One region of the Burkholderia sp. 22313 genome, then DNA from elsewhere that is predicted to be linked to it. Evidence: riboswitches for the same ligand, from Rfam matches in the RefSeq annotation. Region 1 holds a riboswitch; the other holds the start of a gene.

Region 1 (5,916 bases):
ATCGTGCGTTACGCCTGTTGCATTTCGGCGGCGCAGGCCGCGTCGAACGCGCGCTGCAAGGCGGCCGCGTCGAGCGCCTCGCCGATCAGCACGAAGCGGCTCGCGCGCGCTTCGCCGTCCTGCCAGCGACGGTCGAAATAGCTGTCGAAACGGCGGCCGACGCCCTGGATCACGAGCCGCATCGGCGCATCGGGCAGCGCCGCGAAGCCTTTTGCGCGATAGATCGTGTGGGTCTCGACCACGCGCTGCAGCGCGGCGATCGTCGCTTCGCGCGAGCCGGCGTCGCCCGCCACCACCACCGAATCGAAATCGTCGTGATGATGGTCGTGATCGCCGTCGTCGGCCGAGCCGTGATGGTCGTGGCGCAGGTGGATCGTGTCCTCCGACGCCGACTCGAGCCCGAGCAGCATCGCGAGATCGAGTTCGCCGCGCGTCGCGCGCACGATCTTCACCTGCGGCGGGATTTCCTCGCGGATCGCGGCTTCGACTTCGGCGAACGGCGCATCGCCGACCAGGTCGGCCTTGTTCACGATCACGAGATCGGCCGACGACAGCTGATCGGCGAACAGTTCGTGCAGCGGCGATTCGTGGTCGAGGTTCGGATCGGCGCGGCGCTGCGCGTCGACGGCCTGCGGGTTCTCCGCGAACTGGCCGCTCGCGGCGGCCGGCCCGTCGACGACGGTCACGACCGCGTCGACCGTGAAGCTGTTGCGGATGGTCGGCCAGTTGAAGGCCTGGACGAGCGGCTTCGGCAACGCGAGGCCCGACGTCTCGATCAGCACGTGGTCGAGGTCGGCGCGGCGCTCGACGAGCGCTTCCATCACCGGGTAGAACTCTTCCTGCACGGTGCAGCACAGGCAGCCGTTCGCGAGTTCGTACAGCTGGCCGGCCGCTTCGTCCTGCGCGCCGTCCGCGTCGTCGCAGCCGATGCCGCAGCCCTTGAGGATTTCGCCGTCGATGCCGAGCTCGCCGAATTCGTTGACGATCACCGCGATGCGGCGGCCTTCGGCGTGCTGCAGGATGTGCCGCATCAGCGTGGTCTTGCCGCTGCCGAGAAAGCCCGTGACGATCGTGACGGGAAGCTTGCGTAGGGTCATGGTGGGTCCTGTGGAGAAAAGGGAGTCAGGCCGAGAGCGTCACGTCGATCTCGTCGTAGCGTTTGAGGCGGTAGATTGCGGCCGATACGATCCAGCACGCGAGGAACAGGCCGATCACGACGTAGCCGAGCATCCCGAAATGCGAGGCGACCATCGTCGAGAAACGCCACACCGGGCCCTGCAGCGAGAGTTTATCCGCGAGCAGCGCAAGCACCTCGATGCCGCCGATCAGCGCGGCAACCAGCACCGACACGAACGTGATCGTCATGTTGTAGTAAATCTTGCGGATCGGCCGCACGTATGCCCAGCGGTATGCGCCCATCATCAGGATGCCGTCGGTCGTGTCGACGAGCGTCATGCCTGCGGTAAACAGCGCCGGCAGCGCCATCACCGACCAGAACGACATGCCGCCCTGCACCTGCGTCGCCGAAATGCCGAACAGCGCGATCTCGGTCGCGGTATCGAAGCCGAAGCCGAACAGGAAGCCGACCGGATACAGGTGCCAGCTGCGCGACACGAGGCGGAACAGCGGCCGGAACAGGCGCGCGAGCACGCCGCGCTGGTTCATCAGCATGTCGAGATCGGCATCGACGATCGCCTCGCCGCGGCGGGCCGCGCGAAACGTCCGGTACACGGAGATCAGGATCAGCAGGTTCGCGGCCGCGAGCACCAGCAGGAAGAACGCGGACACGCTCGTGCTGATCACGCCGCCCCAGGTCTTCATGCTCTCGAAGCGCGCGAGCGACGCCGCGGTCAGCGCGACGGCCACCGACATCACGATCACCACGGTCGAATGCCCGAGCGAGAAGAACAGGCCCGCGCCGAGCGGGCTGCGGCCTTCCTGCATCAGCTTGCGCGTGACGTTGTCGATCGCGGCGATATGGTCGGCATCGACCGCGTGGCGCAGCCCGAACACGTACGCGAGCAGCGCGGTGCCCAGCAGCACGGGCTGGTCGCGAAACGCGACGAAGGCCCAGATCCACGCGGCGACGTTGAATGCGACGAGCAATGAGTAGATCGCGACGATTTTGCCGCGCAGCCCGGACGGACTGTCGTTGAACAGGCGGAAGAACGAGTCGAGCATGATGCTCCCTTGCGAACGGTCGACATGATGAATGCCAACACGGCTGCCGCGTGCCCTGCCCGCGCCGCCTGCCGCTCGCCGCGCCGGCCCGCGCGCATGCTGCGGACGGATCGGCGGAGGAAGCGGGAAACGCTCGGACGTCCGGGCGTACTGCGGCCGTGGACGATGCGCCGCCTCCCCGCGGCGCTGAACCCAACGTTTCGGCCGGTATCCGGGCTGACGAACACGCCGCTTCGCCTTCCCGGATGCGCGGCATCCAGTGGCGGTCGTCCGCATGCGACAGGCATGCGGCGAAGCGGCGCTGCGTCGCGCTTGCGCGCGACGCGTTCGCTTACCGTTGCGGGGGCAGCACAGGTTGGCTCGACTGCGGCGCAGGCAGGCTCCCTGTTTCCCGTTTAACTGCGCGCGCCGGAGCGGCACGCGCGAGCACCAAAACGCGTGCGAGTGTAGGCGGCGGTGCGGGGAGCGTCAAGGCGGGACGGGCCGTCCGGGGGCATTCGGCCGGCGCCCGGCATGATGCCGGAAGCCGTATCCGGCCCTTGCGCGGCAGGTTCGCGCGGGCCGGCCGCTGTGCTATCGTATGCGCCGCGTTCGGTGCTCGCATGCGCATTCCGTGCATGCAGTTAAACGGGAAACAGGAGGCGGACATCCGCCCGGCCTGTGCTGTCCCCGCAACGGTACGCCGCCCGCGCGCCGCGATTCCCCCGCACGCGCCCAGGCCGCCCGCGATGCCACTGCCCTTCAGCGGGCGGGAAGGCTGCGGCCTGGCAAGCGGCCAGCCCGGATACCGGCCGACGCAAGGGGCGAGCCTGCGGCTCGCCGAACGCCCGATCCGCGGGGGACGGATGGGGTGCGCATTTCGCCCGCGCTCGCGCGGGCTTCGCCCGATCCGTCATGCACTGCCTGTCCGCCGGCCGCCGATGTGCCGCTCGCTGTCCCCTTTCCACTGCCACGACACGGTGCGCGCCGTGCCGCGTCCGATGAGCCGCGCCTGGCTCGTCGGCGCCGGCCCCGGCGACGCCGATCTGCTCACGCTGAAGGCCGTGCGCGCGATCGCCGCGGCCGACGTGCTGCTCGTCGACGATCTCGTGAACCCCGACGTGCTGCGCCATGCGCGCGCCGACGCGCGCATCGAGCACGTCGGCAAGCGCGGCGGCCATGCGTCGACCCCGCAGGAAACGATCGTCGCCGCGATGCTCGCGCACCTGCGCGCGGGCCGCAGCGTCGCGCGGCTCAAGGGCGGCGATCCGTTCGTGTTCGGCCGCGGCGGCGAGGAGTTGCTCGCGGTCGGCGCGGCGGGTTTCCCGGTCGAGGTCGTGAACGGCATCACGGCCGGGATCGCCGCGCCGGCCGCGCTCGGCATTCCGGTCACGCATCGCGGCGACGCGCAGGGCGTGATCTTCGTCACGGGCCACGGCGCGGGCGCCGACGAACCCGACTGGCGCGCGCTGGCCGCGACGCGCATGACGATCGTCGTCTACATGGGCATTCGTCGGCTCGCCGCGATCGCGGCCGCGCTGCTTGACGGCGGCCTGCCCGGCGACACGCCGTGCGCGGCGATCGAAAACGCGACGCGCGACGCACAGCGGCACGTGCTGGCCACGCTCGACACGGTCGTCGAGCGCGTGGCCGCGACCGCGATCGGTTCGCCCGCGATCGTCGTGATCGGCCGCGTCGCGGCGCTCGCCGACGATCCCGCGGTGCGCGCGGCGCTCGGCGGCCGCGGCTGATGCGCGTCGCGCTCGGCGTCGGGTTCCGCGCGGGCGTGAGCGCCGCGCAACTCGACGCCGCGATCCGCGCGGCGCTCGCGCACTACCCGGGCGCCGCGCCGGCCGTTATCGCGACGCTCGCCGACAAGGCACGGGCCCGACCGCTGCGCACGCTGTGCGCGCGACGCGGCTGGCCGCTCGTCGCATTCGACGCGGCGCAGCTCGCGCAATGCGCCGAACCGGCATTGAGCGGCCCGTCGACTGTCGCGCTGGCGCGTTTCGGCGTCGCGGGCGTGGCCGAGCCGTGCGCGCGGCTGGCGGCACCCAACGGCCGGCTGCTCGGCCCCAAATCCATCCTGGGCGGCGTGACGGTCGCGCTCGCCGGCCCGCTCTGAATCCTTTGTTCCGCTTTCGACAGGACGACTCCCGATGAAAACCGATGCCGAATCCCATCAACGGATGACCGAACGCCGTCGCGCCGGCCATGAAAAGAAGCAGGCTGCCGCCACGCAGGAAAAGGGCCTGCTGATCGTCAACACCGGCAACGGCAAGGGCAAGAGCACGGCCGCGTTCGGCATGGCCGTGCGCGTGCTCGGCCACGGCATGCGGCTCGGCGTCGTGCAGTTCATCAAGGGCGCGCTGCATACGTCCGAGCGCGATTTCCTCGGCGCGGTCGCGCAATGCGACTTCGTGACGATGGGCGACGGCTACACGTGGAACACGCAGGACCGCGACGCCGACATCGCGACCGCGCGCAAGGGCTGGGACGAGGCACGCCGAATGATCGAAAGCGGCGAGTACCGGATGGTGATCCTCGACGAGCTGAACACCGTGCTGAAGTACGAATACCTGCCGCTCGACGAAGTGCTCGCGACGCTCGCCGCGCGGCCGGATGCGGTGCACGTCGTCGTCACGGGGCGGCATGCGCCCGATGCGCTGGTCGAGGCGGCCGACCTCGTCACCGAAATGCGGCTCGTCAAGCACCCGTACAAGGAGCAAGGCGTGAAGGCGCAGCGCGGCGTGGAGTTCTGACCGATGCCGGCCTGCCCCGCGCTGTTCGTCAGCGCGCCCGCGTCCGGCCAGGGCAAGACCTCGGTGACGGCCGGCCTTGCGCGGCTGCACCGGCGGCTCGGCCGGCGCGTGCGCGTGTTCAAGACCGGGCCGGACTTTCTCGATCCGATGCTGCTCGAACGCGCGAGCGGCGCACCCGTGCATGCGCTCGATCTCGGGATGGTCGGTGAAGCCGGCTGCCGCGCGCTGCTCGCCGAGGCCGCGCGCGACGCGGACCTGATCCTGATCGAAGGCGTGATGGGCCTGTTCGACGGCACGCCGAGCAGCGCCGATCTCGCGATCGCGTTCGACGTGCCGGTCGTCGCGGTGATTGCGGCGAAGGCGATGGCGCAGACCTTCGCGGCGATCGCGTTCGGGCTCGCGCGGTTCCGGCCGGCGGTGCCGTTTCACGGCGTGCTGGCGAACCGCGTCGGCTCGCCGCGACACGCGCAACTGCTGCGGCAGGCGCTACCGGACGACTTGCGCTGGCTCGGCCACGTGCCGGCCGATGCGGGCATCGCGCTGCCGGAACGGCATCTCGGCCTGCACCAGCCGGCCGATATCGACGATCTCGATGCGCGGCTCGATCGCGCGGCCGACGTGCTCGCACAAACCGCGCTGGCCGAATTGCCGGCCGCCATTGCGTTCGCCGAGCCCGACGTTGCCGCGCCGCTGCCGCGCGCGCTTGCCGGCCAGCGGATCGCGATCGCGCGCGACCCGGCGTTCTCGTTCATCTATCCGGCGAACCTCGCGCTGCTCGAGGCGCTCGGCGCGGAACTGCGGTTCTTTTCACCGCTGGCGGACGAACCCGTGCCCGACGCGTGCGATGCGCTGTTCCTGCCGGGCGGGTATCCGGAGCTGCATGCGGCGACGCTCGCGGTGAATGCCGTGGCGGCGCTGACGATTCGCGCGCACGCGGCGGCTGGCCGGCCGATCGTCGCGGAATGCGGGGGGATGGTGTATCTGAGCGAGTCGC
Region 2 (5,916 bases), on a different contig from region 1:
TCGCCGCATACCATTCCTCATTCGCCTCGGTAGGGTCCATCGCTTCGTCAAGCGATGCCGCCGCGCGCTCGGCGGCCAGTCGGGCTTCGTCCGCGGGGGACGCGATATCGCCGTCGTCGTCAGCGGGGGGCTGCAGCATGTCCTTGAGCATTGCGCTCAACTCCGGCGTGTCCCATGGCAGCCCACGCCGCGTTCGGTCCTTGATGTAGTGCCGCACTTCCGCGTCCTGCTCCGCAGTGAGCGGCAGGCCTCGGAAGGTGCTTTGGGGGGCAGAGTCAGCCACCACGTTCTCCTGCGTCTATGGCGTTTTCAGTGTACTCGCCATTGCGGCCACCAGAGCAGTAAACACGGCGCGCTTGCTCGTGGCGGACGGTGGATTCATGACATGCCCCCGCACGAGTGCGGCTTCACGACCGCTCGCACTTGACCCGACCCGTCGGCGCTGCCCCGGCCAACTTCCCGACCGAGGCCTCGCCGCACACCGCGCCGAGGCCTCCGCATCAGCCCGTCAGAACGTATAGCTGACCTTGCCGAACGCGGTGCGGCCGAGCGTGTTGTAGCCGTACGCGGTCATGTACTGGCGGTCGAACAGGTTCGACAGCGTCGCCGACACCGTCAGATGCGCGTTGATCCGGTACGACGCGCGCAGGTTCACGCTCAGGTACGACGGCAGGTACGTCGTGTTGACCGGGTCGTCGAACGTCGTGCCGCCGTAGGTCAGCGACGCGCCCGTGCTCAGTGCGTGCAGGTGAAATTCGTCCCACGTGTGGTCGACGTTCACGCTGACGGTCTGGCGCGGCCGGCGGTTCAGCCAGCTGTCGTTGGTTTCGTCCTGCGGGTTCAGGAACCCGATCGCGACGCTCACCGGCGTAGAGCGGCCGATCGTGCCCTTGTACGACAGGTCGATGCCGCGGATATGCGCGCGGCCGATGTTCATCGGCGAGAACGTCGCGGGGTTGTACGCGATCAGGTTGTTGACGCGCGTGTCGTAGATCGCGGCGCTGAACGTGCCGTACGCGGTGTTCGCGTCGAGCGCGGCCTCGACCGAATCGCTGCGTTCGGGGTTCAGGTCCGGATTGCCGTAGCCGGGGTAATACAGGTCGTTGAAGCTCGGCAGGCGGAACGCGTTGCCGTACGACACGCGCGCCGTATAAACCGGCGTGATCGCCCAGGCGAGCGCCGCGTTGCCGGTGTTCACGGCTTTCCCCGCGATGATCTCGTGACGGCCGGCGACGAACATCGTCACGCTGCCGAGCGTCGCCGACTGATGCAGCGAGAACGCGGAATCGTTGCGCGTCGGCACGCCGTCCGGCACGTCGATCGGCAGGAACGCCTGCTCGCGCGTGAAGTCGTACGCGATCTTCGTCTCGCCGGACAGCGGCAGGCCGAACAGATGGAAGCCGTGCGCCTGATGGGTCAGCGACGTCGACGACGTGATGCGCTGCGAGTTGATCTGGTCGGTCGGAATGGTCGGGTCGCTCGCATACAGGAACTGGCGATCGTTCGCATAACCGAACGACTGGTCGAACTGCGTGTCGGGCGTGATGTCGAGATGGAACGCGAGGCCGGTCGTCAGTTGATGATCGAGCTGGCGGTCCGCATAGCCGGCGTTGTCATAAGACAGGTCGGAACGGTGAACCAGCGCGAACGTCGAGATCGACCAGTTGTCGCGCGCATAGCCGAGGCGCGCATCGAGATCCTGCGCATGGTACGGATTGCGGCCGTCCTCGTGGTACGGCAACACGGGCCGCGTCGCGTCGATGCCGGCCGTGTTGTAGTCGTGCAGCCCGAGTGCGTAGGTGAGGCCGCCGAGCGCGGCGAGCGGCCCCGTCGACGGCACGGTGCCCGACGTGCGCAACTGCGTGTCGAAGGTCTTGTTCGAGCCGCCGCCGAACGACACGATGGTCCGGTTCGGCTGGTTGGCCGCGCGGCGCGTGAACAACTGCACGACGCCGCCCATCGCGTTCGCGCCGAACGACGCGGCGGCCGGCCCCGAAATCACCTCGACGCGCTCGAACGCTTCGGTCGGCAGGTCGGCCCACGGCGCGACGCCGGTGGTCGGCGAGCCGATCCGGATCCCGTCGATGAACACCGCGACCTGGCTGGCCGACGAGCCGCGAATGCTGACCGACGCCGAGGATCCCGGGCCGCCGGTCTGCGAGACGGTCACGCCCGGCAGCGTCGCGAGCGCCTGCGTGATGCTCGGGTCGTTCGGCGACAGCCGGTCGAGATCGGCGCGCGTGAGCACCTGCGTGGTCGCATAGCGCTGGTCGAACGACTCGGGCAGGTGGCGCGTGTCGGTCACGCTGATGGTCGGCAGGTCAGCGCCGTCCGCGGGCTGCGCCTGCGTAGGCGCCGTGTCGCCGGCAGCATGGGCGATCGGGGAGAGCAGCGCCGTGGCGGCGGACGTGGCGAGAAGGTGGCGAAGGTTCATGAGGCAGCGAAGCGTGATCGTGTTGCGGGTACGGCGAGCGTAAGCGGAGGGCGGTGCGTGCCGCCCGGGTTCGTGTCGGTTCGCGGAGAGGCCGGGCAGCATGTGCGGTTGTCGCGCGAGTCGTCATCGCACGTGTCGAACGTGATGGAGGTGACGAACGAGACGCGCGCCGGCACGCCGCGCGTGAGGGCGGCGATGCGAGGGCGCGACGCTTCCCGCGTGGAAGCGAATTCGGCAAGCGTGGACATCGGAAGGGTCCTGAGGTCGGGCCGTCCATGCAACGGAGCGACCGCCAACGGCGGTGCCTGGCGCATCGGGACACCCCGCCCGGTGCGGCTGCTTGGACCTCGGGTCGATGGCAGGTCTCCTGGCTCGCGGGTCGTCATTCGCGCCGGCCTTCCCGGTTTCCCAGTGGCGTGCGGTGGCGCGGATTCGCCGCTTACAGTTGCGGGGGCAGCCGCAGATTCGAGGCGTGGCCTCCCTGCGTTCCCTTTTGATCCCGTTCCGGGGAACCATCAGCGCGCAAGCGTAATGGCGAGCGCTCCGGTGCGTCAATTGCCGGGGTGCCCGGGATGCGAAAAAACGTCAGTGTTCGCCGAATGTTTTCCAGGTCCTTGCGCTTGGGGCGTTCGAACCGCGCTTCCCGTCGGGTTTCACGTCTGATGAAACGGCATGCCGGCGGCGCTGCCGTCGCGCCGGAACCGGCTCGGCGCCACGCCCGTCCATCGCACGAACGCGCGCCGGAACGCTTCCTCGCCGCCGAACCCGAGATGCGCGGCGATCCGCGCGACCGGCCAGTCCGATTCGCGCAGGCAGCGTCGCGCGACGTCGGCCAGGCATTGCTCGCGCAGCACGTGGTAGCCGCTGCCTTCGGCGCTCAGCCGCCGCCGCAAGGTCGCCTCGCTGACGCCGAGCCACGCCGCCAGCTCCGCGAGCGCCGGCAGCGCCTGCTCGCGGGCGAGCGCCGCGTCGAGAAAGCCGCGCACCTGCTGCGACCATGACACGACGGCCGGCGTCGCATCGATCAGACGAAACGGAAAATCGACGAGGAACGCGGTGAGCTCGCCCGGCTGGCGGATCACGCGGGCGTCGAGCCGCGTCGCGTCGAACGCGAAGCCGTAGGTCTTGCGGCCGACGTGGACCGGCGCGTTGAACAGGCCGAGCAGCGGCATCGCGTCGTCGCGGCGCGGATGGCCGAGCCAGACTTCGTCCGGCCGCAGCGGCTGCCCGATCAGCCAGCCGAACAGCTGCAGATAGCAGAACAGCCCGGTCAGGTCGACGAGGCACGCGGCCGGGCTGCGTGTGCGGCGCAGCGAATCCATCCGGAACATCGCGTGCCCGTCGCGCACCGTCAGCGACAGCACGCCGGCGCGCGGCGTCAGCATCTCGCAGAACTCGGCCGCGCAGCGGATCGCCTCGGCGAGCGTCGCGCAACTGAGCAGGCAGCGGCACATCAGGTCGACTTCCTGCTTGCGCATCGGCGGATGGCCGTCGCCGCGCGCGACCTGCGCTTCGAGCCGCTCGATCGCGTCGCGATACAGCGCGACGAAGCCGCGGGGCGTCGTGGCCGACGCGGCGGCCACGGCAGGCGACGCCGGCGATGGCGGCGATGGCGTCGGCCGCACGCCGCTGCGCGCCAGTTCGTCGAGCAGGCGGGCGCCGAGGCCCGGCAGCACGCGGCCGCGTGCCGGCAATGCGCGCTGTTTCATGTGTCTCCCAATGTGAGCGTTGCGACAGGGGCCGGTGAGCGGGCCGGTAGGGGTTCGCCGCGCGCCGCCACGCAAGAATGCTATCCATGCCGGCCGCTTCCGGCCTCGCCGGAACGGCGTAGGCGGCCGGTTTCGCTTCCCGCCGCGAACCCTCCGAGACGACCCGCGCATGATCCAGATCGTAGACGAAATCACCCTCGAGCCCGAGCGCATTCCCGACGTCCTGGCGCTGCTGCGCGAGCGCTACCTGCCGGGCCACGCGGCACGCGGACTGACGGCCGGCGGCCGCTGGGTGTCGCCGCCCGTCGCGGTGCCGGGGCAATCGAGCACGCTGTGGCTGACGTGGCAGGTCGCCGACGCACCGTCGTACTACCGGATGCGCGCACTGACCGACGGCGACGTCGTCGCGTTCTGGATGGCCGTCGACGGGCTGTGCGATGCCCGCCGCCGCCATGTGATGACGGACGCCGATACGCCGCTGCCCGCCCTGACGGAGGTCGGCCATGCGGCATGACACGGCCCAGATCCATGTTGCGGCGACCGACGATGCGGGCGCGTTCGAACGTGCGGTGCGCGATGCCGCGCTGGCGTTACCCGGCGCGACCCGCGTGGTGCTCGCGCGCAATCTCGACGGCTGCTGGGGCGCGGGCGATTACACGCTCGACGTGCTGCGCGACGAGCGGGCGACCGGTCAAACGATGGATGTCACCGCGCTGGCCCGCTTACCGGGCGTGGTCCGAATCGATGGCGCCGCGTGCCGGGCGATCGGCGGCGGCCTGCGCGAACCGGCGCTGCGCGACGGTATCTGGCGCACGCTGATGCTGCGTGTGCGGCCAACGGCCGCCGCAACGCAGGTGCGCGAGCTCGAACGCGAACTGCTTCGCATGCCCGCGTTCATGCCCGGCATCCGCAACTGGCGGCTGAGCCGCATCGTGACGCCGGGCGCATGGACGCACGTGTGGCAACAGGAATTCGCGCACGTCGGCGATCTGCTCGGCGAATACCTGCTGCATCCGTATCACTGGGGCTGGGTCGATCGCCGCTTCGATGCAGAAAGTCCCGACTGGACGGTCGATGCGATCTCGCACGCGTTCTGTCCGCTCGCGTCGAGCCTGCTGGCCGACACGGCGGCGTGACGCGAGGCGCACAGCACCCCTTCGCGATACCAACGACAACCCTGGAGACACCACCATGCGAGCCTTGCTGATCGATCGCGTCGGCCATTCCGACGCGCTGCGACTGGCCGACGTTCCCGCCCCGAAGGCGGGCCCCGGCGACGTGCTGATCCGCGTTGCCTGCGCGGGCGTCAATCCCGCCGACTGGAAATGCCGCGAAGGCTATCTCGGCGCGTTCATGCAGATCACGTTTCCGTTCGTGATCGGCTTCGACGCGGCCGGGGTGGTCGAGGCGGTCGGCGACGGCGTGGACGGTTTCGCGCCCGGGATGCGCGTGTTCGCGCAGACCGACGTCGGTGCAGGGCGCTGGGGCGCCTATGCGGAATATGTCGCGGTGCGCCACGACTCGGTCGTGCGGCTGCCCGACGCGGTCAGCTTCGCGGAGGCGGCCGCCACGCCGACGCCCGCGCTCGCCGCGTGGGCCGGCCTGTTCGACGACGGCGGGCTGCGTGCCGGGCAGCGCGTCCTCGTGCACGGCGGCGCGGGCGCGGTCGGCACGTTCGCGATCCAGCTGGCCGCGCAGGCCGGCGCGCGGGTCGCGGCGACGTGTTCGGCCCGCAATCGCGCGAGCGTCGCATCATTCGGCGCGGCGGCGAGC

Evidence for each region. Region 1 has a riboswitch for cobalamin ahead of ACTJKF_RS09005 (HoxN/HupN/NixA family nickel/cobalt transporter). Riboswitches for the same ligand answer to the same signal wherever they lie in the genome.
Region 2: it holds a riboswitch for cobalamin, as region 1 does, so the genes downstream of both, ACTJKF_RS06290 (TonB-dependent receptor domain-containing protein) here and ACTJKF_RS09005 (HoxN/HupN/NixA family nickel/cobalt transporter) in region 1, are expected to answer to the same signal.

The regions. Positions count from the first base shown of each region.
Region 1 covers NZ_JBQEON010000008.1:58,039-63,954, forward strand. The annotation lists gene cobN (cobaltochelatase subunit CobN) at 1-2, opposite strand, end outside; gene cobW (cobalamin biosynthesis protein CobW) at 9-1,097, opposite strand; gene ACTJKF_RS09005 (HoxN/HupN/NixA family nickel/cobalt transporter) at 1,123-2,181, opposite strand; cobalamin riboswitch at 2,367-2,630, opposite strand; cobalamin riboswitch at 2,756-2,991, shown strand; gene cobA (uroporphyrinogen-III C-methyltransferase) at 3,102-3,911, shown strand; gene ACTJKF_RS09015 (cobalamin biosynthesis protein) at 3,911-4,285, shown strand; gene cobO (cob(I)yrinic acid a,c-diamide adenosyltransferase) at 4,320-4,922, shown strand; gene ACTJKF_RS09025 (cobyrinate a,c-diamide synthase) at 4,926-5,916, shown strand, end outside.
Region 2 covers NZ_JBQEON010000005.1:58,323-64,238, reverse strand. The annotation lists gene ACTJKF_RS06295 (hypothetical protein) at 1-283, opposite strand, end outside; gene ACTJKF_RS06290 (TonB-dependent receptor domain-containing protein) at 509-2,434, opposite strand; cobalamin riboswitch at 2,775-2,966, opposite strand; gene ACTJKF_RS06285 (AraC family transcriptional regulator ligand-binding domain-containing protein) at 3,088-4,143, opposite strand; gene ACTJKF_RS06280 (hypothetical protein) at 4,313-4,657, shown strand; gene ACTJKF_RS06275 (Dabb family protein) at 4,647-5,279, shown strand; gene ACTJKF_RS06270 (NADP-dependent oxidoreductase) at 5,335-5,916, shown strand, end outside.